2 regions of the Sporosarcina sp. P37 genome follow, and region 2 is predicted to be linked to the other one. Evidence: predicted binding sites of a transcription regulator. Region 2 holds the regulator's gene; the other holds the start of a gene.
What was found. The regulator CtsR, encoded in region 2, represses protease genes until heat stress. The targets are predictions, from matches to a motif close to ATGGTCAATAAAGGTCAAACA.

Region 1 (12,452 bases), 1.1 Mb from region 2:
TATGCTCTGATGGGATTCATCATGATCGCAGTCGTTCGGATACCGAGAAAGTGGCTGCTGGCTCTGTCACTCCTGATCTATTTCGTGCCGTCGCTGCTGCTCTACGGCTTGTCCGTACTGATGCGCAGTAATAGCGGATCTTTCATGATGGACGGGTTCGCAGATACGAAGCAAATTGAATTGGCGATTTCAGCTTACGGAAACGGAACGTTCGGTGAAATTTTTGCTTTTCGTCTGAATGAATTTTTTATGTTTGAAATTATCGGCTTGTTGACTTCTGGTTTTATTATTTTGCCATTGATTATGATGGGGGCTGCCTTTTCCAAGTGGAAGGTGATCGAAAAGATGTATGCCCATAAAGGGAAACTGCTGGTTGTGCTGTTCGTTTTCCTTCCTGTCGGGCTTGTGCTGAAAAACGTTCCGAACTGGGATGGGCCGAAATTTGAAAATGTTCTGCTGGTGCAGTCGATATTTGGCGGACCTGTCCTGACAGTCGGCTGGGCGGCATTGTTTTTACTGCTGTTTCAGGTCCCATTTTTGAAGTACATCACAAAGCCGTTCGCAACCGTCGGCCGAATGGCGTTTACCACGTATATCATGCAGTCGGTTATTGCGACGCTGATATTTTATTCATACGGAGCCGGTCTGTATGGTAAAGTAGATATAGTGACCGGCACGTGGCTGGCCATCGGTATTTTTGCGGCCCAGCTCATTGCAGCGCAGGTCTGGCTGTCGAAATTCCGCATGGGACCGCTTGAAGCCTTATGGCGGAAGCTGTCCTACGGAAAGAATTTCGACAATAAAGAGGAAAAAGTATAGATTTTGTCGTAACATAGGAGTATGTGAATTCACATAGAAAGGGTTGGGCATTCAAATGAAACTATTGTCATTCCGTTACGAAGGGCAGACATTATTCGGACCAAAAGTGAAACGTGAGGAAGCTGTTTGGAATGTACTTGCAATGGCAGAAGCACTGGAGCAGACTGATTTTCCTAAGACCATGATTGAAGCTGTATCTCTTGGCATGGATTTTGTAGAGATGGTTCGTAAATTGGTAGAGAAAACGGAAGCTGAAGGAAATGCAGAGCAGTTTAAGCATGCGTTTACAGCGATTGAGTGGCTGTCTCCAATCCCGCGCACACCGAAAAACGTATTATGTGTAGGCAAGAACTATTTGGATCATGCGGAGGAACTCGGATCAAAAGCACCGGAAAAACTGATGCTGTTTACAAAATCTCCAACTGCTATTGCTGGAGATGAGCAAACACTTCCAGTTCACAGCGATGTAACGGATTCATTGGATTACGAAGGGGAATTGGCTGTCGTCATCGGCAGAACAGGCAAGAATATCCCTAAGCAGCTGGCGTATGATTATGTTTTCGGTTATACAATCGGCAATGACATTACAGCGCGCAATATCCAGACGGAGCACAGACAGTTCTTCTTAGGCAAAAGCTTAGACGGCTCTTGTCCGATGGGGCCTTATGTAGTGACGAAAGACGAAATTCCAAACCCGCAAAATTTATCCGTCGTTACAAAAGTAAATGATGAAGTGCGTCAAAACGGCAATACATCGGCTATGATTTTCAAAATCGATGACCTGATTGCAGAAATTTCCAAGTATGTGACGCTGGAGCCGGGCGATGTGATTCTGACAGGTACGCCTGCCGGGGTAGGCAAAGGCATGACGCCGCCGACATATTTGAAAAAGGGCGATACAGTAAAGGTATCAGTGCAAGGTATCGGCACATTAGTCAACCGTTTCGAATAATCTTCCGGAATATGAAATAAGCAATAGAATAGTCGTTGTTTGAAAGATATGGTAGAATATCAAACGACTATACTAAAATGAGGTGGCAATATTGGGCTTTTTAACTGATACAACCCACATGCATATTTTTACGTGGGTAGTTGCAATTGTACTATTTTTAGTTTCTGCCAGCATGGCAACAGGATCAAAAGGTAAAACAGTAACACATATGATTTTGCGTCTGTTCTACGTGCTGATCATCATTACAGGGGCGGCGCTGTTCTTCAAGCATATGACGATTGATTCTGCGCTGTACGGAATTAAGTTCGTACTCGGTATTTTGACTATCGGATTTATGGAAATGGTGCTTGTGCGCGGCAATAAAGGAAAAAACACAGGACTTATGTGGATTCTTTTCATCGTCGCATTACTGGCAACATTATTTGTTGGCTTCAAACTGCCGGTGGGCTTCAACTGGTTTGCGTAAGAACTAAACATTGAATGTAAAAGGGGATGAGCAAATGGCCGCATCAACGGGGTGGATATTTTTACTTGTAATCCTGTTATTGATGGCGCTGTTTGCCGTCACCGTTTTGATCAGTGCGCGCAGGCAGCATGATCCTGACTTTTCTTCAGAAGATGATCAGTGAGCAGCAGTGGAGGGTTTTCCCTCTTACTGCTTTTTTATTTGTCGCGGGCGGCCATTTTTTCACAAGATTGTCGCATTTACATACGGTACCAGCTGTTTTCAAAAGAAAGAATGGCGCTGTTTGCGGCCGTTTGATAAACTGAAAGAAGAGTTTTGTGAGGAGGATTTACTAAATTGAAACGAATGATCGGACTATTGGCGGCATGTATGCTTGCCCTATCTATAGCAACACCGGCTTTTGCAGATACCGGCAGAACATTCAGTGATGAAAGTATTTATGATTTGCTCGTTGACCGTTTCAACAATGGTCTCGGGGAAAATGATTTCGAAGCGGATGCAAAAGATCCCAGCGCTTTTAATGGCGGAGACTTTGCCGGAATCAGCAACCGCCTTCAGCATTTGCTCGACATGCATTTTACGATGATTTCGGTCGGTCCGGTTTTCAAAACCGCTTCCTATGACGGAAATGACGTACTCGATTATAACGAGATCGAACCGCACTTCGGAACAGCAGAACAATTCACGGCGTTGATTGATGAAATGCATGACAATGATTTAAAAGTCATGGCAGATTTCCCTTTCACTGGTGATGTAACGGATGCGGCTGTTCAAAACGAATTGAAGGAATATGCGGTACAATTTGTTACGGATTATGAACTGGACGGGCTTCGTCTGACGAAACTTGGCCAGGCAGACACGGATTTTTTAAATGGTGTTATTAATGCAGTGAAGGAAGCACGTGAAGGGTTATATGTAATTACGAATGAAGCAAGTGATGCATCATTTGACAGCACGCCTGCTGAAAAGGAAAGTGCAGCAATGCAGGAATCTTTCGTTCAAGTAGATCCGGATTCCTCTTCATTGGATCAAATCGGCAAAGACAGCGAAGGGAAGCTGCTTCAGTTCGATGATCTGACAGGGCCGCGCTTCACTTATAAAATGGTGGAGCTGCGCCAATTCCCTCCAACACGCTGGAAAGTGGCAACAGCGGCACAATTCATGCTTCCTGGCGTGCCGTTAGTGCCGTATGCAACTGAAATTGCCGTCAACGGAAAAGAAGCGCCTGAATCCCATCCGTTCTTTAACTTCAAGACCGATATGGAACTGAAAGAGTGGATCGGGGATCTCAACACGCTTCGTAATGACTCCGACACATTGCGCAACGGAGATTTTAAATTCCTGCACAATCAAGATGGCTTCGTCGTATTTGAACGCACATCGGATGAGGAAAAATGGATCATTGCGCTGAACAACACATCAGAAGTGCAAAGCATAGAAATCGACCCGGAAAAAATCGGAGAGAATAAAAAACTCCGCGGTGTTCTTGGCCAGGATTTAATTAAAGAAACAAAAGACAATAAATATCACATTGTGCTTGATCGTGAGCTTGCTGAAATTTATATCATTGAAGACGACAAAGGCTTCAACACGCCTTATCTGATCGCTTCTATCATGGTTGTCGTACTGTTCCTGCTGTTCCTGTACATGGTGATTCGCAAAGGTAAACAGTCCGGGCAAGCGGGGCAGTGAGTGAAACACCTGATTATACATGAACAAAAAACGCGAGGAAAATGAAAACAGACAGTCTGCACATGCGCAGACTGTCTGTTTTATTCATTTTCTGTTTGATTCAGGAAGAATAATGCTATCGTTCCGGGGCCTGCATGTGAGCCGATAACGGAGCCGATTTGATGGATTTCAATGGCTTTTGGCTTGACGACTTCTTGGATCATTTCCTCAAATTCTTTGGCGGTTTTTAAATCGTCGCCGTGGCTGATGGCAATCGTTTGCTCCTGCAGGTTGCTGCCGCGCTCTTCCATCATTTCAATCATGCGGCGAAGCACTTTCTTGCGTCCGCGATGCTTCTCTATCGGCACAAGTTTTCCCTCTTCTACGTGGAGCAGCGGCTTGATGTTGAGCAGGCCGCCGAAGAACGCACTCGCTTTGGATACACGTCCGCCTTTCGCGAGGTAGTCCAGATCTTCCACTGTGAATAAATGTTCCATATGTGAGGCCATTGTGCGGACTTTATCTTCGATTTCCTGCACACCGAGACCTTCATCCCGCAGACGCACTGCTTCTTTAACGAGCAGGCCGTAACCGAGGGACGCGCAGTGTGAATTGATGATTGCCAAGTTCATGGAAGGGTTTTCCTCCCTTACTTGATCACTCGTCATGACAGCTGTTTGATACGTTCCGGACAGCTCGGAGGAGAAAGCAATATAAAGACCGTCTTCACCGGATGCTGCGAGGCAATTCCAAGTTTGCATCATTTTATCAGGTGAAGCCTGCGATGTTTTTGGCTGCTGTCCTTGGCGAATGGCATCAAACACTTCGTTAGAATGAATTTCAACGATGTCTTCATATTCCTTGCCATCAAGAAGGACACTGAGCGGAAATAATTCCACATCATTTTCTTTAAAAAATTCCAGCGGTAAATCACAGGCACTGTCTGCAAAAATTTTCATATCTTTTCCCCCTTATACGACGATGTTTTTCTGTAGTGCCAAACGTTCTTCAAGTATCCGTGAAATTCCATCTTCATTATTCGTATCGGTAATTTCATCCGCAATCGATTTTAATCGGTCGATCGCATTCCCCATAGCTACCCCTGTACCTGCGTAATCAATCATTTCCAAATCATTGTCTTCGTCGCCGAACGCGATGATCCGTTCTTTCGGCACGTTCATCCATTTCGAGACGGCATCGATTCCGACGGCTTTATTCAGGCCGTGACGAACGATTTCCACGATATGGAACGGCGCTCCCCAGCGGCGGTGATCGATAACTTCCGCATGCAGATCTTCAAGGTGCCGGCGAATCGGTTCGACTGTCGGCTGATCCGCTTGAATCAGCAGGCTGGTCGGATCTGTTTTTAACGAATCCCGGATATCTCCTGCTGTAATGAGCGGATTGCCAAAGTTTAAAATATCTAAAAAGCGTTCATCATGATATTGGGCATAAACGTCATCCATCACTTCCGCCACAATATTTTTTACGGGGAAGTCCTGCATCGCTTCCACGACTTCATTGACAACCGGCAAAGCGATTGGTTCATGAATCGTCTTCCACGAGCTGTCAGTCGGATGATGAACGAATGCACCGTTAAAATTGACAATAGGTGTCTTCAATCCAAGCTGCCGGTAATAGATCTCGCTGGCACGGTACGGACGCCCGGTTGCAATCATCACGTGATGACCTTGCGAAGCGGCTATGCGCAATGATTCCATAGTTTTAGGTGAAATGACTTTCTCGTCTGTCAGTAAAGTTCCGTCCAAATCCAACACGATTAAATGCGGTTTCATTGAATCCTCTCCTATAGGTACTGATAAGTTCTCCTTATTATGTCTTTATAGTTTATCGTTAATAGAGAGAGTAAGTCAAAAGAATGAATGATAAGGCGAAGGTTTTGTCATCTCTGCTAAATGTTGTTATTCTGAAATAACAGCAAATGATCGCAGGAAAAGAGGAATCGGAATGATTATTCGTTCAGAACAATGGCGGGAAATACCTGTCCTTCATATCGTGGAACAGTCAAAAGAGGCCGAGCGTATTCCGGTCGTACTATTTTTTCACGGATTTACCAGTGCGAAAGAACATAATTTACATTATGCATATAACTTGGCGAAACAAGGAATCCGTGTTATTTTGCCGGAAGCAAAGCTGCATGGAGACCGTTCAGAATCATTGGATGAGTTTCAGCTGGCATTAAACTTTTGGGGAATCGTTTTGAATTCAATTAAAGAAGCGGACATGCTATATGAAGAGCTGCATCGAAAAGGGCTGGCAGACGACAGCACGCCAATCGGGATGGCAGGCACGTCGATGGGCGGCATCACTACTTTCGGCTGTCTGGCAAGCTATGACTGGATTGATGCAGCTTCTGTCATGATGGGCTCACCGGCATTCACACGTCTGGCAAAAGGACAGATCGCTTATGCGGAGCGCGGCGGCCGGAAAATTCCTGTATCTGCCGAAGAACGTGAGAAGCTGTTTACTGCACTTGATCAAGTGGATTTATCAAAAAATGCAAGAAGACTTCATCAGCGTCCGCTGTTCATGTGGCACGGAGAGCAAGATACTATGGTGCCATTTGAAATCACAAAAGACTTCTATGAAGAAATTCAGCAAGATTACGAAGACCATCCGGAACGCCTGAAATGGATGCCTGACGAAAATGCGGGACATACAGTTTCACGTAAGGGAATGCTTGCTTCAGTCGATTGGCTTGCACAGCATTTGCTTGCGCGGCAGTATGTTGGTAAGATAGAATCATCACACATCAGAGAGGAGCATTCCGATGAGCGAAGAAGAAATTAAGCAATATTTGTTCGGTGCACTAGAAAACGTCATCGACCCTGAACTGGGTATTGATATCGTCAACCTTGGATTGGTTTACAATGCAGAGCTGCTTGAAGGCGGCGTTGCGAAAGTCACGATGACACTGACATCCATGGGCTGCCCGATGGGTCCGCAGATCGTAGCAAACATCAAGCAAGAACTGATGGAACTTCCTGAAGTGAAAGAAGCAGAAGTTGACATCGTCTGGAACCCCCCATGGTCCCGCGACAACATGTCACGCTACGCAAAAATGGCACTCGGCGTAAGATAATAGATCACACAAACCACACGGTTCCCATCGTGTGGTTTTTTTATTGGGAATGTACAGAATGGAGTGATTCGGGTCAGCCAGCGATTCTAAAATAATTATGATCGCGGCTTTAGGCAGTATGTGAATTATTTTGGCTGTTGAATCTATTGCAGGTTTGCCTGCAGAACAGATTACATTTTAAGTCCGTAATGACTGCAAGTCCCCCTTACATGTATAACAAAAGTATCTTCATCTAATCAATGAGCGGATAACAGGCTAGTATGAGCGCTTGCACAGATCCATTGAGCGCTTAACGACAGTTTTGAGCGGTTGCCAGCCCGCATAGAGCGCTCGCATATCCACTATGATCGCTTAGGAAGGATTAATGAGCGGCAGCCGAGGGTGTTTCAAGATCACGTCACAGCCAAACACTACTTCAAAAACGGCATAAATGAAATGGAGCGGAAAACCTCATACGCAGATTAAATCAGCCCTTCATTTCCATTAAATGATAAGAAAAAGAAGGAATTGCGGGTTTTTGTCGAATAGGATGATGTAGCGTCAAACAGAATGTATTAGGGGGAATAGGAAAATGTCAGTAAAAACAGCAGACCTTTGCGATGATTTCATCGACGAACTGCAAGTATGCACGGTAGAATTCAAATCCTATGGAAAGCACAAGCGGTTCTCGGGGCCGATCTCGACGGTAAAAGTCTACGAAGACAACGTCCTGGTCAAGGAAGCACTGCAAACCATTCCAGAAGGCAATGTGCTGGTTGTCGACGGGGGAGGCTCGAAACGCTGCGCACTAATGGGGGATATGCTCGGCGAAATCGCACAAGACCGCAAACTCGCAGGTGTCATCATTTACGGATGCGCGCGCGATACAGCGGACATTGGCACGCAGGAAATTGGGGTTATGGCAATCGGCAGCATGCCGGTGAAAAGTATTAAACGCGGCGAAGGACAGCGAGACGAAGTGCTTCACTTCGGCAACGTGGAATGGACGCCGGGCCATTACGTTTACGCAGATGAAGACGGTGTAGTAGTGGCACCCCGCAAATTGGTATAATCGACGTCGTCCGCTTGTTGCGGACGGCTTTTTTATATACAGAAATGAACGAAAAAAACAGCGGCTTTATTTGAGGTAAATTCTTTTACATTTCCTTCATAATAGACTATAATTAAATTAATCAAAGATAGTCAAAGTCAAACAAATGAAAGGCGGATGTATATGCGTATGGATGGAATGCAAGAAGATCAGCGCACACCACTGGAGCAATTTGGCCGTAACCTTGTGGATGAAGTAAAAAATGGGAAAATGGACCCGGTAATTGGCCGAGATGAAGAAATCCGAAATGTTATCCGAATATTATCAAGAAAGACGAAAAACAACCCGGTTCTCATTGGGGAACCGGGTGTAGGGAAGACCGCAATCGTTGAAGGGCTCGCCCAGCGTATCGTTAAAGGTGACGTGCCGGAAGGATTGAAAGACCGTCAGATATTTGAACTCGATATGAGTGCATTGATTGCGGGCGCGAAGTATCGGGGGGAATTTGAAGAACGTCTGAAAGGCGTGCTGAAACAAGTAAAAGACAGTGAAGGGGAAATCATTTTATTCATCGATGAAATCCACACGATTGTCGGAGCAGGAAAGACGGAAGGCGCGATGGATGCGGGGAATATGCTGAAGCCGATGCTTGCACGGGGAGAACTGTACTGTATTGGTGCTACGACACTTGACGAGTACCGCATGTACATCGAGAAAGATCCCGCGCTTGAGCGGCGCTTCCAGCAAGTGATGGTACGGGAACCGTCTGTAGAAGACACAGTCTCAATTTTGCGCGGACTGAAAGAGCGGTTTGAGCTGCATCACGGAGTGCGTATTCATGACCGGGCTTTAGTTGCCGCTGCCACATTATCGGACCGTTATTTGACAGAGCGTTTCATGCCGGATAAAGCTATTGATTTAATTGATGAAGCAAGTGCGATGATTCGGACAGAAATTGACTCTATGCCGTCCGAATTGGATGCGGTAACCCGCAGAATTATGCAGCTTGAAATTGAAGAACAGGCACTTCGCAAAGAAAAAGATTCTATGAGCCAGTCGCGCCTGAAGACATTGCGTGAAGAGCTGCAGGAATTGAAAGATTCATCCAAAGAGATGCGTGAACAATGGGATGAAGAAAAAGCGGCATTGAAAAAGGTTCAGAGCAAACGGGAGGAACTCGATCGTTATCGCCGGGAGCTGGAAGAGGCACAAAGCCGTTTTGATTTGAACAAAGCCGCGGAATTGCAGTACGGAAAAATTCCTGAACTTGAAAAGGAATTGAAGGCACTGGAAAGTCCGCTGGAGGGCAGCCAGGATCTCCGCCTGTTGCGTGAAGAAGTGACAGAAGAAGAGATTGCTTCCATTGTGGCGCGCTGGACAGGCATTCCTGTGACAAAACTGGTCGAAGGTGAACGGGAAAAGCTATTGCGTTTGCATGAAACGCTGAAAGAACGCGTCATCGGTCAGGATAATGCGGTGCAGCTTGTAACGGAAGCTGTATGGCGTGCGCGTGCGGGTATCCAGGATCCGCATAAACCGATTGGGTCATTCCTGTTTTTAGGGCCGACTGGAGTCGGGAAAACCGAACTTGCCAAAACATTGGCAGCCACATTATTTGATTCGGAAGACCACTTTGTGCGAATCGATATGTCAGAGTATATGGAAAAACACAGTGTGTCCCGCTTAGTCGGAGCACCTCCGGGGTATATCGGTTATGAAGAAGGCGGGCAGTTAACAGAGGCGGTTCGCCGGAATCCATATGCGGTCGTACTGCTCGATGAAATTGAAAAAGCGCATCCCGATGTGGCAAATATTTTGCTGCAAATCTTGGATGACGGACGCATCACAGACAGTCAGGGCCGTTTGGTGAACTTTACTAATACCGTTGTGATTATGACTTCAAATATCGGATCAGCCTATTTACTTGAAAATGATCTGGATGCTGAAGATCATGCGAAAGAAGATTTAATCATGGCTGAGCTTCGCCGTCATTTTAAACCGGAACTGCTGAACCGTATGGACGATATCATTATCTTCCATTCACTGACTGAAGAATCGTTTAAAGGAATTACACGCAAAATGCTTGGCGATGTGGTCAGCCGTCTAGCAGAGCAAGATATCCCGCTTCTTTATGACGATGAAGTACTGGACTGGATTGTTCGTGAAGGTGCGGATGCCGACTTCGGTGCCCGTCCGCTGAAACGGTTTATTCAGCGCTATGTGGAAACAAAAGTAGCAAAAGAAGTAATTCGGGGAGGTCTGGAAGAAGGCCAGCCGATCAAATTGTCGATGGAAGATGGACAATTAGCCGTGCATGTTACACAGAAGGCATAAGAAAAAAGATAAAAAGCGTAAGAACTAGACTGACCTAGCGATATGAGACACATATAAAACACCATGATTAGGCTGCTTTGACACCATATTTTATCGGTGTCAGGTAGCCTAATTTTTCTTGGATACGTTCTTCATTATAATAATTTAAATAGGCAATTACTCGTTCAACTACAATATTATTGCGTAATGAATTAAATTTAACGTATTGAAATTCTTCAGATTTCAGACTCGAATGAAATGATTCAATCACCGCATTGTCCCAACAGTTTCCTCGACGTGACATGCTGCCGATCAGGTCGTTATCCTTGATATAGGCTTGATACGCGTATGACGTATACACACTCCCTTGATCCGAATGTATAATCACTCCTGTGGGGTGGTTTCTCGCAGCTAGTGCCGCCTTTAACGTGTCAATTACGAGTGGTGTCTGTTGATGGTCGTATAATTTGTAAGCAACAATTTCATTATTGTATAAATCCATAATGGTTGAAAGATATTTTGTCGTACTACCATACTGGATATAGGTGATGTCGGTTACCCACTTCTGATTCGGTTCACTAGCTGTGAAATTACGTTTAAGAAGATCTGGGGCAATTATGATACTTTCCCCTTGAGATTTCCACTTTCGTTTAGGCTTGATACGACACTGTAAGTTATGCTTTTGCATGAGGCGTTGAACCGTATTGCGATTCAATTCTATGTTGTATTCCTGCTTTAGAAATGCTTTGATTTTTCTATGTCCATTCCGATATTTAGTGCGTTTACACAATTCTATAATAGCCTCCTCTTCCACTGAAAGAGACTTATCCGTTTCCTCCAGACGCCACCTATAGTAGGTAGCTCGTGGTACTCCTAATGCGGATAAAATGGCTGTTATTGTATACTTCTTTTTTAGTTTTTCCACAATCTGAAGAACTATTTCTTTCTCAATCTCCTTTCGATCTCCATGTACTTTTTTAGAATCTCATTCTCCATTTTTAAATGAGACATCTGTCGTTCTTTCTTGTCCGCTTCACTCGAAAGTTCTGGCCCATGACCGAAGGTATATTGTTTACCTATCGGTTGATCAAAACGATATATTTCATTTGCACGATACCATCTCATCCAGGTTTCAATCTGGGATTTATTTTTGACTCCGTGCTTCTCCATAATTTCTTTAGTTGTTAATTCCCCACTCAATTTATCTTTGACAACTGCCCATTTTACTTCGCTTGAATATACGTTTTTGCCCACGCAAAAACACCTCCGTTGTAAGTACTTTTTACAAGTGTACCACTTCGAAGGTGTTTTATATTGTCTCAAAAATTTAGGTTAGCCCAAACTGGTGAACAGTTCTTACGCTTTTTTAGTCGTCAATCAAACGTCTGCAGGCGACTCATCTGGAATAACAGCTGTGATAATCAGTACAACAACAGCTAAAACGATAGAGACGGTTACGCCCGCCATGAAGTCAAATTCAAAGCCTCCAATAGAACCGGCAACGTAGTTTAACATAGCTACCAATAGGAACGACCAAACAAATGTCATAATATAGTGCATGATTTTCACCTCGACTAGTCTATTTCAAAGTATATCATACCATAGCGGGCTAAACCGATGAAATGATAATATCCATTATATTTGACGAAAAAGTGTCCTCTTCTTGAATAAAGGCTCGTTTTCTTTTATAATTACCACCAGGTACTAATATTAGATGATAAGGAACGGGGTAGATGAAATGAGAGCTGGGCTTTTAGGAGTGGGGAAATATGTTCCGCCGACTGTTATAACAAATGAAGATTTAGAAAAACGTATAGATACTTCCGATGAATGGATTCGCACGCGCACCGGCATTGAGGAGCGCAGAATTGCGGACGATGAAACAAACACTTCAGACATGGCGTATGAAGCGGCAAAAGCTGCACTGGAGTCAGCGGATATCCGTGCTGATCAAATCGGTCTGATTCTGGTGGCCACAGTAACACCTGATCATATATTCCCTTCAGTTGCCACTATGATCCAGGATCGTCTCGGCGCTAAAAATGCTGCAGCGATGGATATTTCCGCAGCCTGTGCAGGATTTATGTATGGTGTAGTG
Region 2 (12,452 bases):
CGGTCAAAGCCCAGCTTCGCTGCTTCTGTCACGCGCTGCTCTATTCTGGATACCCTTCTGACCTCACCCGTCAGTCCCACTTCTCCGACAAAACAATCCCTCGCGCCGACAGCCGTATCTTTATAGCTGGATACAATGCTTAATAACACCGCTAAATCAATAGCCGGCTCATCCAGTTTTACGCCGCCGGCCACCTTAATATACGCATCTTGGGTCTGCAGTAGCATCCCGGCACGTTTTTCGAGAACTGCCATCAATAAAGATACGCGGTTTTGATCCAGCCCCGTTGCCATCCGTTTCGGGTAATTGAAGCTCGAAGGAGTCATCAGCGCCTGAATTTCCACCAATATTGGCCTCGTTCCTTCCATCGACGCTACAATGGTCGAACCCGCTCCCCCCTGCGAGCGTTCCCGCAAGAACAGCTCGGACGGATTCAGGACTTCTTTCAGCCCCGATTGCAGCATCTCGAATATGGCGATTTCATTGGTCGATCCAAAACGGTTTTTCACACTTCTTAAAATACGGTAAGTATGGTGGCGTTCTCCTTCAAAATACAGCACGGTGTCTACCATATGCTCGAGCAGCCGCGGTCCCGCAATCTGACCTTCTTTAGTTACATGACCAACGATGAATATTGCGATGTTTTGCGTCTTCGCAATGCGCATTAATTCCGCAGTACATTCCCGGACCTGGGACACACTTCCCGGTGCCGACGATACTTCGGGATGATGCACAGTTTGAATAGAGTCAACGATGACAAACTTCGGTTTTACGTCGTCTACCGTTTCGTGGATCATGCCAAGATCGGTTTCTGCATAGATATATAGCTCGTCTGATTTTACGCCTAATCGTTCCGCCCGTAATTTTGTTTGCCTGATTGATTCTTCCCCTGATATATACAGTACACGCTGCTGCTGATTCGCAAGCAATGACGATACTTGCAGCAGCAATGTGGATTTCCCGATCCCCGGATCTCCGCCAATCAGAATGAGCGAACCGGGCACAATCCCGCCGCCAAGCACACGGTTTAATTCTTCCAGTTCCGTTTTCACACGCGGCTCTTCAACCATTTCAACTGCACTGATCGGCAACGCTTTTTGCTTTACTTTATCACCGTGCTGAAATGCAGCACGGGGGCCCTTTTGTACAATTTCCACTTCTTCATCCATCGTGTTCCATTCACCGCATCCCGGACAGCGCCCCATCCATTTAGGTGACTCATATCCGCAAGAACGGCACATGAACTTTGATTTACGCTTAGCCATATACTCTCTCCCTGTATGAAATACGAAAAGGACAGCCCGCTGCGCTTTTTAAAAACCTAAGCGAGCGAGCTATCCTGACATTCATTTAATTATTTTTCTGCTAAAACCGTCTGCTTCTCCGTACGCACTATGAACTTTTCATCTTCTACGTCAATAATTACTTTTTCACCCATAAGAACTTTACCTTCCAGCAATTCTTCAGATAAACGATCTTCCACGTGTTTCTGTAATGCACGGCGCAGCGGACGGGCTCCGTATTCCGGATCGTATCCTTGATCTGTGATCTTATCTTTAGCAGCTTCTGTTAATACTAACTCGATGTCCTGCTCAGCAAGACGCTTCGCAAGATCTTCACTCATCAAGCTGACAATTTCACGCAAGTGCTCTTTCTCCAATGAATGGAAAACAATCATATCGTCCACACGGTTCAAGAACTCAGGACGGAATGCTTTTTTCAATTCTGCAAGCATTTTTTCCTTCATGTCGTCGTAATCAGACTCGCCATCCTGGATATTAAAGCCGACATATCGGTTTTTCTTCAATTCAGTTGCTCCGACGTTGGAAGTCATGATAACTACTGTGTTACGGAAATCAACTGTACGGCCTTTTGAATCTGTTAAACGTCCGTCTTCCAATACTTGCAGCAGTATATTAAATACATCCGGATGCGCTTTTTCAATCTCATCAAGCAATACAACAGAGTAAGGCTTACGGCGAACTTTCTCTGTTAACTGGCCGCCCTCATCGTAGCCTACATAGCCTGGAGGTGATCCGACTAAACGGGATGTCGCATGTTTCTCCATATACTCTGACATGTCGATACGGATCATCGCGTCTTCATCGCCAAACATTACTTCCGCCAATGCACGGGCCAGCTCCGTTTTACCTACACCTGTAGGACCAAGGAAGATGAATGAGCCAATCGGACGTTTCGGATCTTTTAATCCGGCACGCGCACGGCGTATCGCTTTAGAGATCGCATTGACCGCTTCATTTTGCCCAATGACACGCTCATGCAGTATTTCTTCCATGTTCAGCAGTTTAACGGATTCTGTTTCTGCAATCTTGTCAACAGGAACTCCCGTCCACATCGCTACCACGGACGCAATGTCATTGACCGTTACTTCTGACTCTGTTTTTCCTTGTTTTTCTTTCCATGCCGCTTTCGTTTTTTCCAGTTCATCTTTCATTTTCTGCTCTTTATCCCGGTAGGAAGCAGCTTTTTCGAATTCCTGACTTTGAACGGCTGCATTTTTCTCCGAGCGGATTGCTTCAAGCTTCACTTCAAGCTCCTTCAGATTTGGAGGAGTTGTGTAAGAGCGCAAGCGAACTTTTGATCCCGCTTCATCAATTAAGTCTATCGCTTTATCCGGTAAGAAACGGTCTGAAATATAGCGGTCGGACAATTTCGCAGCCGCCTCGACAGCCTCATCCGTAATTTTCACGCGATGGTGCGCTTCATAACGATCACGAAGTCCTTTGATAATCTGAATGGTTTCTTCTACAGACGGCTCATCTACCTGAATCGGCTGAAAACGGCGTTCAAGCGCTGCGTCTTTTTCAATATATTTACGGTACTCATCAAGCGTTGTAGCGCCGATACATTGCAGTTCACCGCGAGCCAAGGACGGCTTTAAGATGTTCGATGCATCAATTGCACCTTCCGCTCCGCCAGCCCCGATTAATGTGTGCAGTTCATCGATGAACAAGATGATATTCCCCGCCTGACGAATCTCTTCCATCACTTTTTTCATACGGTCTTCAAATTCTCCGCGGTATTTCGTCCCCGCTACAACCGTACCCATATCCAGTGTCATTACACGCTTATCGCGCAGAATTTCTGGCACTTCATTATTGACAACTTGCTGTGCCAAGCCTTCTGCGATTGCCGTTTTACCGACACCCGGCTCACCAATCAGCACCGGATTATTCTTTGTACGGCGTGCCAGCACTTCAATCACCCGCGTAATTTCTTTGCTTCGTCCAATTACTGGATCCAGTGTTCCTTCACGTGCGATTTCAGTTAAATCACGCGCCAGGCTGTCAAGTGTCGGTGTCGCTGCGGATGCCGAGTTCGCCGGATTTCCGGCAGAGCTTTCGTCATTGCCAAGCAATTGAAGTACTTGCTGGCGGGCTTTGTTCAAACTGACTCCGGCGTTATTAAGAACGCGCGCTGCCACGCCTTCTCCTTCACGGATCAGTGCCAGTAAAATATGCTCTGTGCCGATATAAGAATGGCCCAGCTTACGTGACTCATCGACAGACAGTTCGATGACACGTTTGGCCCGAGGTGTATAATGAACGATCGGACCGACATCTTTAGAGCCTACACCCACCAAAATTTCCACTTCACGTTCGATGGTATCCGCACTCACATTAATCGCTTCTAAAGCTTTTGCTGCAATGCCTCCGCCTTCTCGAATCAAGCCCAGCAGAATGTGTTCAGTACCGATAGATTCGTGCTTCAGACGAATGGCCTCTTCTTGAGCAAGCTGTAAAACTTTTTGTGCACGTTGTGTAAATCGATTAAACATCATATTCATTCCCCTCTTTCCTTTATCAGTAGATATATTCTATGTTATGCCAGGTAACGCATCATTGCCTTGTTTCATATCACTATATATATTCATGTCAGATTACGATACAACCTGATTGGCATATTGACTTTGACTATCTTTGATTAATTATAAATGTTTTCCGCACCTCTTGCAAAACCTTTGCTCACGAAAGTTCTTGATCCCCGTCCGGTTCAGCCGACCGTTCGATCTTCAGCCGGTCACGGAATAATTGCGCGCGGAGAATATCACGTTCATCCGATGTTAATTCTGTACCTGCATATTGCTGCAGATAGCCGGGCTGCATGAAAATCATCAATTCATTCAAAACACTCATGTCTATATTTTCTATGATATTTAAATCAATACCCAAACGGACGTCAGACAAACATTTTGCCGCTTCTGCCGATGGAAGGATGCGCGCATGGGTCAGCGTCCCCAATGACCGGAATAATCTGTTCTCCAAGTGAACTTCTGATTTGGCGAGTAATAGTTCACGCGATTTCCTCTCGTGGGCAATCAGGCGCGCCGAAATGCTCTTCAAATCTTTCAGGATCTCCTCTTCGGATTTACCAAGCGTTATTTGATTGGAAATCTGATAAATATTCCCGAGAGCCTCACTGCCTTCCCCGTAACTCCCGCGCACAACCATTCCAAGACGCGAGATGGCAGGGATAATCCGCTCAATCTGTTTCGTGATTGTCAGTGCAGGCAAATGCATCATGACCGAAGCACGCATTCCTGTTCCGGTATTAGACGGACAGCTTGTCAAATAACCAAATGTCTCATCGAATGCATAATCGATGTTTTTTTCCATCTCGCTGTCGACTCGGTCGGCAAGTTCGTACGCCTCATCAATTTGAAAGCCCGGGTAAATGCATTGAATGCGGATATGATCTTCTTCATTAACCATTATGCTGATCGTTTCATCTTCGGAAAGAAGAACAGAACCATGCTTTTCGGGATCAATCAACTGCGGGCTGACCAAGTGTTTCTCGACCAGTATTTGCCTCTGCAGCGGAGTCAAATCCACCATTGCTGTGCCCGTAAAGTGCTGATCCCGCATTTTACTGACCGCCTGATGTACCGCTTCATCCACTGCGGCGGCATCTTCTTGTGATGCGCAGACAGGGAACAGATGATCCTGAAGATTGCGTGCCAGCCTGATTCTCGTAGACAGAACAATATCTGCATGTTCTCCTTCGGCTACCATCCACCCCGTCAATTCCTGATTGATGAATTTCTCAAATGACATGCTCATCGTCACCCCCGTCGTCCAATTGCCGCTTCACCAGGTTTGCTTCATCCCGCAATGCCGCCGCTTCTTCAAAACGCTCTTCTTCCACGGCTTCTCGCATTTTCGTACGGATATCTTCGAGTTTTCTCTTTAAAGCAAAACGCTCATTCAGCGATACAGGGATCTTTCCCCCATGTTGTGTATGTCCATTATGCAGCTTGGCAAACACTCTCGGCAGCTGCTGACGGAAAGCATCGTAGCATGTCGCACAGCCGAACTTCCCTACATCGAGAAAACGATGGAAGGTCAGGCCGCAATTCGGACATTTAGGGCCATCCGGTAATTTTTCATCTGCCTTCTGTTCTGAAAACAGCTCTGATCCGCCAAGCCAATGTGCTAAAAACTGTTGAATCGATAAAGGTTCCTGGCCGGGGCTGAAAGAAAATGTTTGCGAATAAAATGCGCATTTATCACATAAATGCCGCTCTGTTATGCCGGTTGGCGTCTCTTGCTTAAACACGACAGTCGCAGGCCGTTCTTTACAATTTTCACAAAGCATGGTGATTCACCTCATTCTATCTCTTCATAAATTAATGTGATTAACATAGCGCGAAGGATACGCGAACGCAGTGCATCGCGTTCAGGCAGCATATAACGCAATGTGGAACGGCCGACAGCTGCGAGCATCAGCTTGGCTTCACGCTCTGTAATCACTTCTTCTTCTATTAAACGGATGATGACGTCTTCAGCCATGGTGGAGGAGGCTTCCGTCTCCAGGACTTCCAATGCCTGTTCAAGCAATTCTTTACGGGAGTTAGTCTGTACGCGGTATATCCGGATATAGCCGCCGCCTCCGCGCTTCGATTCCACCGCATAACCTCTTTCGACTGTAAAGCGGGTTTTGATTACGTAGTTAATCTGCGAAGGTACGCATTGGAACTTTTCAGCTATTTCATTTCGTTTAATTTCTATAGAAGCACTATCTTCCTTTTCGATAATGGACTTCAAATACCCTTCAATAATGTCAGAAATATTCCGCATCTCGTCACCTCGTTTCGCTCAATCTTCCAGTTGACTTTGACTATCTTTGACTTGATTGTATCGCAGGAAACCGGCTGGATGCAATTGATTTGTTTGTATGTATACCTCAAGAAGTTAAAAGTTAATCTGATGCTAGGTTGTCACTGTCGGCTGCTGATTATTCAATTTCACTCTAGACAAAATGCAAGAAGAGTACCGCAACGCCGCTGACAGATATTCCAGTCAACAGCAGCTGCCGCAGGGAATCGAGTACCCGCTCCTCCCTTCAGTCAAAAAAACTGTCGCCGGAAGCTGATTCCGGGACAGTTCTTTTCGTGCTATATAGTTACCGGTTCTTGCCGTAATGGTTCCAAGTCTACTTCAAAGCCCATGTCTTCGAGCATTTTTCGATCCTGATCGTTTTCCTGGCCTGCTGTTGTCAGGTAGTCACCGATGAAGATAGAGTTGGCGGCGTAGAGGCCGAGCGGCTGGAGACTCCGCAGGTTTACTTCACGTCCTCCAGATATGCGGATTTCTTTGCTAGGATTGATAAAGCGGAATAAGCAAAGGACTTTCAGGCAATAGCGCGGATCCAATTCAGATGTTCCTTCCAGCGGTGTCCCATCCACCGCGTGCAGAAAGTTTACAGGTATCGAATCGGCATCGAGCGCGCGAAGGCTGTGCGCCATGGATATCACATCCTGTTTTGTTTCACGCATACCGATAATTACGCCCGAACACGGAGAAATTCCTGCTTCTTTGGCATGTCCGACAGTATTTACGCGATCATCATATGTATGTGATGTCGTGATATTCTCATGATGTTCCGCGGACGTGTTTAAGTTGTGGTTATAGCGGTCAACTCCCGCTTCTTTCAGACGGACCGCCTGTTCAGGTTTTAAAATACCGAGACAAGCACAAACTGTCATCCCTTTGTGTTTTTCCTTGATCTGTCTGACGGAATCAATGACAATATCAAGTTCTTTTTCCCTCGGTCCGCGCCCGCTTGCCACGATACAATAGGTGCCCGCTTTATTGGCCGCGGCACGTTCTGCACCTTCAAGAATTTCTTCCGATTTCATCATGGCGTATTTCTCGACCGGCGCCTTAGAAACTATGGACTGCGCGCAGTAGCCGCAGTTCTCTGGACAAAGACCTGATTTCGTATTAATGATCATGTTTAACTTTACTTTGTTCCCAAAATAATGTGATCGAAGTGAGTAAGTCGCGTGCAGTAATAATAGCAGATCTTCGTCAGGGCTGTTTAATATTGCGAGCGCTTCCTCATCATTCAGCACGTGCCCCTCAAGAACTTTATTAGCCAATTGTTGATAATCCATTATAATGTACGCCTCACTTTCAAATGTTTTGAAATCCTGAATGCAAAGATACCTGCCAGCGCTGCCAGAAGAAGATCTTTCGGTAACGGCGGAACCATCCACAGCCAGGCTATTTTGTAGGTGAATACTTCCGGCGCAGCAGCCCACATTTTATAGGCCAAATACATCCAGTTCGTGCCCAGTATGTAATTGATTGCTGTTGCGACGTATGCTGCAATAATAAATGCAGGCAGTGAATGATTTTTCTCTACGATTTTTCCGGCTACATAGGCTATTAAAATGAACGTTACGATAAAACCAAATGTAGGACTCAAAATTTGGCCAAAGCCGCCCGAAAATTTAGCGAAAACCGGTGCGCCTGCCAGCCCGATTAACATATACACTGTCATGGACAGAGCGCCAAGAAGGCTGCCTAGTAATAAACCTGACAGGATGGCAAAAAACGTCTGCAAAGTGATGGGGACGCCTCCGACCACCAAAAACGGTACGAATGAAGTGATGTTCGCTCCAATCATCATCAAAGCTGCAAACATCCCGCTGTATACAATCGTCAGTGCACTGAATTTGCTCACGGGACGTCTTTCTGTTGCTGTTGTCATTATGACACCTCTTTTTTCTTTTAGTTACTAGTAAAATGATAATGGTTAACTCAATTTGTGTCAATAACATATTTTTATAGGTTGACATAAAACAAAGCAAAAAAAAAAGACCGCCAGCACAGCGCTGTCAGCCTTACTTTTTTTCGTCAATCTGTTCTTCTTTTTCTTTGCGGAATAAAATGGAGGAAAGCAGACCGCTGAATATAGCAGCTCCGATCGTAATGTACACCCGCATATCATAAGCAACTTCTTCGTAACTGTTGCCGAGCATAATCCAGGCAAGTGTGCCTACAAGAACAGCGATCGGAAAAGAGTATTTAAAAAACCGCATAATACCTCACCTTTTCAAGTTATTCTTTCAATTTTATCATATCTGCAGCAGTTTCTCTATGAAACGAACCATCTTTATGAACTTCACTAATCGTTCACTTGACGATGACCGACAAAGCCGCTATGATATGGTTAGAATTATCGAAATAATTTAATAAGATCGTATCTTATCAAGAGAAGCTGAGGGACTGGCCCGTCGACGCTTCAGCAACCAGCTATTTAGGCAAGGTGCTACTTCCAGCAGTATGGGATGGTGTCATACTGAAAAGATGAGAGGGAACTAGTCATTGAGATTACAAAGCCTTCTAATATACTTGAAGGCTTTTTTTAATTATAACGGTAAAGGGGAGACGGGATTATGTCATTGCTGGAGAAACTTCAAACAAATGTCCTCACTGCAGATGGGGCGATGGGAACCATTTTATATTCTTATGGAATTGATTATTGTTATGAAGAACTGAATATAGAAAAGCCCGAAATTATAGAAAAGATTCACCAGGATTATATTGAGGCAGGAGCAGATATCATTCAAACGAATACGTACAGTGCGAACGCTATTAAGCTGGCACGTTACGGGCTGGAGAACCGCGTAACAGATTACAATAAAGCAGCCATTCAAATTGCCAAGCGCGCAGCTGCACCAGGCGGACAGTTTGTTTTAGGGACGATCGGCGGTCTGCGCGGAATTCGCAAAAGCGATGCGACGTTGGACGAAATTAAGAAAGTCGTTCTTGAACAGGCAGATGCATTATTGACCGGTGATCCGGACGGTCTGCTGTTGGAGACGTACTATGATTTCGAGGAACTGTCTTCAGTTGTAACCACGTTGCGCGAGATTACAGATGTTCCATTGATTGCCCAAGTATCCATGCATGATCCCGGCGTTTTACAAAACGGACTTTCCTTGAATGATGCACTGCATCAGCTCGATTCACTCGGCGCTGAAATCGTAGGAGTCAACTGCCGCCTCGGTCCGTATCATACAATTCAGGCATTCGAAAACGTCACCTTGCCGGAAAAAGCATTTTTATCCGCTTATCCAAACGCCAGCCTGCTGGATGTTGAAGACGGGCGAATTGTGTATGAATCAGAAGCAGAGTATTTCGGCCGCGCCGCCGTGCTGCTGCGTGACCAGGGAGTTCGGCTGATCGGCGGATGCTGCGGTACAACGCCTAAACATATTAAAGCTGCCAAAACACGATTAGAAGGGCTGTCACCTGTTACTAAAAAAGTTGTACAGCCATCAAAACCGATTGTGATTCAGGAAGCCGGCCCTGTAAAGCATCAGCCGCTCCATGAAAAGGCTAAAACAGAACGGACAGTGATTGTGGAACTGGATACACCGCGCCACCTGGAGACTGAAGATTACATTAAAGGGGCGAACCTGCTGTATGATGCAGGCGTAGATGCAATTACGATGGCGGATAATTCACTGGCTTCCCCGCGGATCAGCAATATGGCGATGGGCTCTATTATAAAAATGCAGCATAATGTCCGTCCCCTTGTACACTTAACTTGCCGTGACCATAACTTAATCGGCCTGCAGTCACATTTAATGGGACTTGATGCTCTGGGCATACACGATATCCTGGCCGTTACAGGTGACCCGACAAAAGTTGGCGACTTCCCGGGCGCAACAAGCGTCTACGATGTATCAAGCATGGAATTGCTGCAGCTGATCAAGAAACTGAATGAAGGAATTTCATTCTCCGGTAAACCATTGCGGAAAAAAGCGAATTTCTCTATTTCAGCGGCCTTCAATCCGAACGTGCGCGTCGTTGAACGGGCCGTGCAGCGGCTGGAGAAGAAGATTGAAGCCGGTGCCGACTACTTCATTACGCAGCCAGTTTACACAAAAGAGAAAATCATCGAAGTATACGAGGCAACTAAACATTTGGATACACCAATATTCATTGGAATTATGCCATTGACGAATATACGGAATGCGGAATTCCTGCATCATGAAGTACCTGGAATTAAGCTGTCTGACGAAGTATTGGAAAGAATGCGCGAGTGCGGTGATGACCGGAAAAAAGCAACTGAAACAGGCATTGAAATTGCCAAGGAACTTATTGACACTGCGGCAAAGTATTTTAACGGCCTGTACCTCATCACCCCATTCCTGCGTTACGACATGACCTTAGAGCTGTATGAATATATTAAAGAAATAGATGAGCAGAAGGAGAGGGAATTAACACATGCAGAGACATCCTATTGAAGAACAACTAGAGAAACGAATCCTTATCATTGATGGCGCGATGGGAACCATGCTGCAAGCGGAAGACCTCTCGACGGAAGACTTCGGCGGAGAAGAATACGATGGATGCAACGAATACCTCAGTGTGCTGCGGCCCGACATTTTAGAAAGAATCCATGACGAGTACTTGGAAGCGGGCGCAGATATCATTTGCACCAATACTTTCGGCGGCACCCCGCTTGTATTAAACGAGTTCTCACTGGGGCACCGTGCAGATGAAATCAATGCAAAGTCGGTAGAAATCGCGAAAAAAAGTGCGGCAAAATACTCAACGCCGGAATGGCCGCGCTTCGTCGCAGGCGCAATCGGACCTACGACTAAGACACTTTCTGTCACCGGCGGCATTACGTTTGATGAGCTGTCCAATGATTTCTACGTACAGGCAAAAGCCCTTGTGGAGGCAGGAAGCGACCTGATCCTGATGGAAACGAGCCAGGATATGCTAAACGTCAAAGCCGGCACCATCGGAATTAAAAAAGCATTTGAAGAACTTGGACGTGAAATACCCATTATGATTTCAGGTACAATCGAGCCGATGGGTACAACGCTTGCGGGACAAAGTATCGAAGCATTCTATATTTCAATTGAACATACCAGCCCTCTTTCCGTCGGCCTGAACTGCGCAACAGGCCCTGAATTCATGACGGATCACTTGCGTTCATTATCTGAATTGGCAACGAGCTATGTCACGTGCTACCCAAACGCCGGATTGCCCGACGAGGAAGGTCATTATCATGAATCGCCCGAGTCATTATCGAAAAAGCTGGAAGGCTTCGCTGAGAAAGGCTGGCTGAATATGGTCGGCGGATGCTGCGGCACAACACCTGACCATATTCGCGCAATACGGGAAGCAGTGAAAGATAAAGCTCCCCGTCAAATGCCCGAGTCTCCTCAAGGACACGCAGTTTCAGGTATTGAGCCCCTGCTATACGATGATACATTGCGACCGCTGCTGATCGGCGAACGCACAAACGTGATTGGCTCCCGTAAGTTTAAACAATTAATTGTGGAAGAAAAGTTTGAGGAAGCTTCTGAAATCGCACGCGCACAAGTGAAGCGCGGAGCCCATGTTCTTGATATCTGTCTTGCAAATCCAGATCGTGATGAGTTACTCGACATGACACGCTTTATGAAGGAAGTCGTGAAAAAAGTCAAAGTTCCGCTCGTCATCGACTCTACAGATGAAAATGTTATTGCAGAAGCATTGAAATTTTCTCAAGGTAAAGCAATCATTAACTCTATTAACCTGGAAGACGGTGAAGAGCGCTTCGACGCGGTTCTTCCATTGGTGAAGAAATATGGAGCCGCAGTTGTCGTCGGGACAATCGATGAAACTGGAATGGCGGTCACAAGAGAGCGTAAATTGGAAGTCGCGCTGCGATCCTATGACCTGTTAGTCAATAAATGGGGGATCCGCCCCGAGGATATTATTTTCGATCCGCTGGTCTTCCCTGTCGGCACAGGAGATGAGCAGTATATTGGCTCGGCTGTAGAAACAATTGAAGGAATTCGCATGATCAAAGAAAAACTTCCACGCACTCTTACGACCCTGGGCGTCAGTAACGTGTCATTCGGATTGCCGCCGGTTGGCCGTGAAGTGCTGAACGCAGTATATTTATATCACTGTACACAAGCAGGCTTGGATTATGCGATTGTTAATACAGAGAAGCTGGAGCGTTACGCCTCCATTCCAGAGGATGAAATCAAGCTGGCGAACGACTTGCTGTTTACAACAACTGATGAGACGCTTGCGGATTTCACAGCTTTCTACAGAGGAAAGAAAAAAGAAAAGACGGAAAATGACATACCAAAAACCGTATCTGAACGCTTGGCTTACTATGTAGTGGAA

Region 1: a site for CtsR is predicted at 8,186-8,206, ahead of SporoP37_RS13430 (ATP-dependent Clp protease ATP-binding subunit). Genes of this name have one in related genera too.

The regions. Positions count from the first base shown of each region.
Region 1 is NZ_CP015349.1:2,673,493-2,685,944, forward strand. It holds gene SporoP37_RS13385 (DUF418 domain-containing protein) at 1-819, shown strand, start outside; gene SporoP37_RS13390 (fumarylacetoacetate hydrolase family protein) at 875-1,771, shown strand; gene SporoP37_RS13395 (YisL family protein) at 1,863-2,237, shown strand; gene SporoP37_RS17620 (hypothetical protein) at 2,272-2,400, shown strand; gene SporoP37_RS13400 (alpha-amylase family glycosyl hydrolase) at 2,583-3,929, shown strand; gene SporoP37_RS13405 (DegV family protein) at 4,010-4,867, opposite strand; gene SporoP37_RS13410 (Cof-type HAD-IIB family hydrolase) at 4,880-5,704, opposite strand; gene SporoP37_RS13415 (prolyl oligopeptidase family serine peptidase) at 5,877-6,719, shown strand; gene SporoP37_RS13420 (metal-sulfur cluster assembly factor) at 6,700-7,011, shown strand; gene rraA (ribonuclease E activity regulator RraA) at 7,583-8,062, shown strand; gene SporoP37_RS13430 (ATP-dependent Clp protease ATP-binding subunit) at 8,231-10,375, shown strand; one part of gene SporoP37_RS13435 (IS3 family transposase) at 10,443-11,332, opposite strand; one part of gene SporoP37_RS13435 (IS3 family transposase) at 11,332-11,608, opposite strand; gene SporoP37_RS13440 (DUF2929 family protein) at 11,732-11,902, opposite strand; gene SporoP37_RS13445 (beta-ketoacyl-ACP synthase III) at 12,093-12,452, shown strand, end outside.
Region 2 is NZ_CP015349.1:1,613,595-1,626,046, forward strand. It holds gene radA (DNA repair protein RadA) at 1-1,265, opposite strand, end outside; gene SporoP37_RS08470 (ATP-dependent Clp protease ATP-binding subunit) at 1,355-3,802, opposite strand; gene SporoP37_RS08475 (protein-arginine kinase McsB) at 3,987-5,075, opposite strand; gene SporoP37_RS08480 (UvrB/UvrC motif-containing protein) at 5,065-5,616, opposite strand; gene SporoP37_RS08485 (CtsR family transcriptional regulator) at 5,628-6,098, opposite strand; gene bioB (biotin synthase BioB) at 6,416-7,417, opposite strand; gene SporoP37_RS08495 (biotin transporter BioY) at 7,417-8,016, opposite strand; gene SporoP37_RS08500 (hypothetical protein) at 8,150-8,347, opposite strand; SAM riboswitch class I at 8,511-8,622, shown strand; gene SporoP37_RS08505 (bifunctional homocysteine S-methyltransferase/methylenetetrahydrofolate reductase) at 8,705-10,564, shown strand; gene metH (methionine synthase) at 10,545-12,452, shown strand, end outside.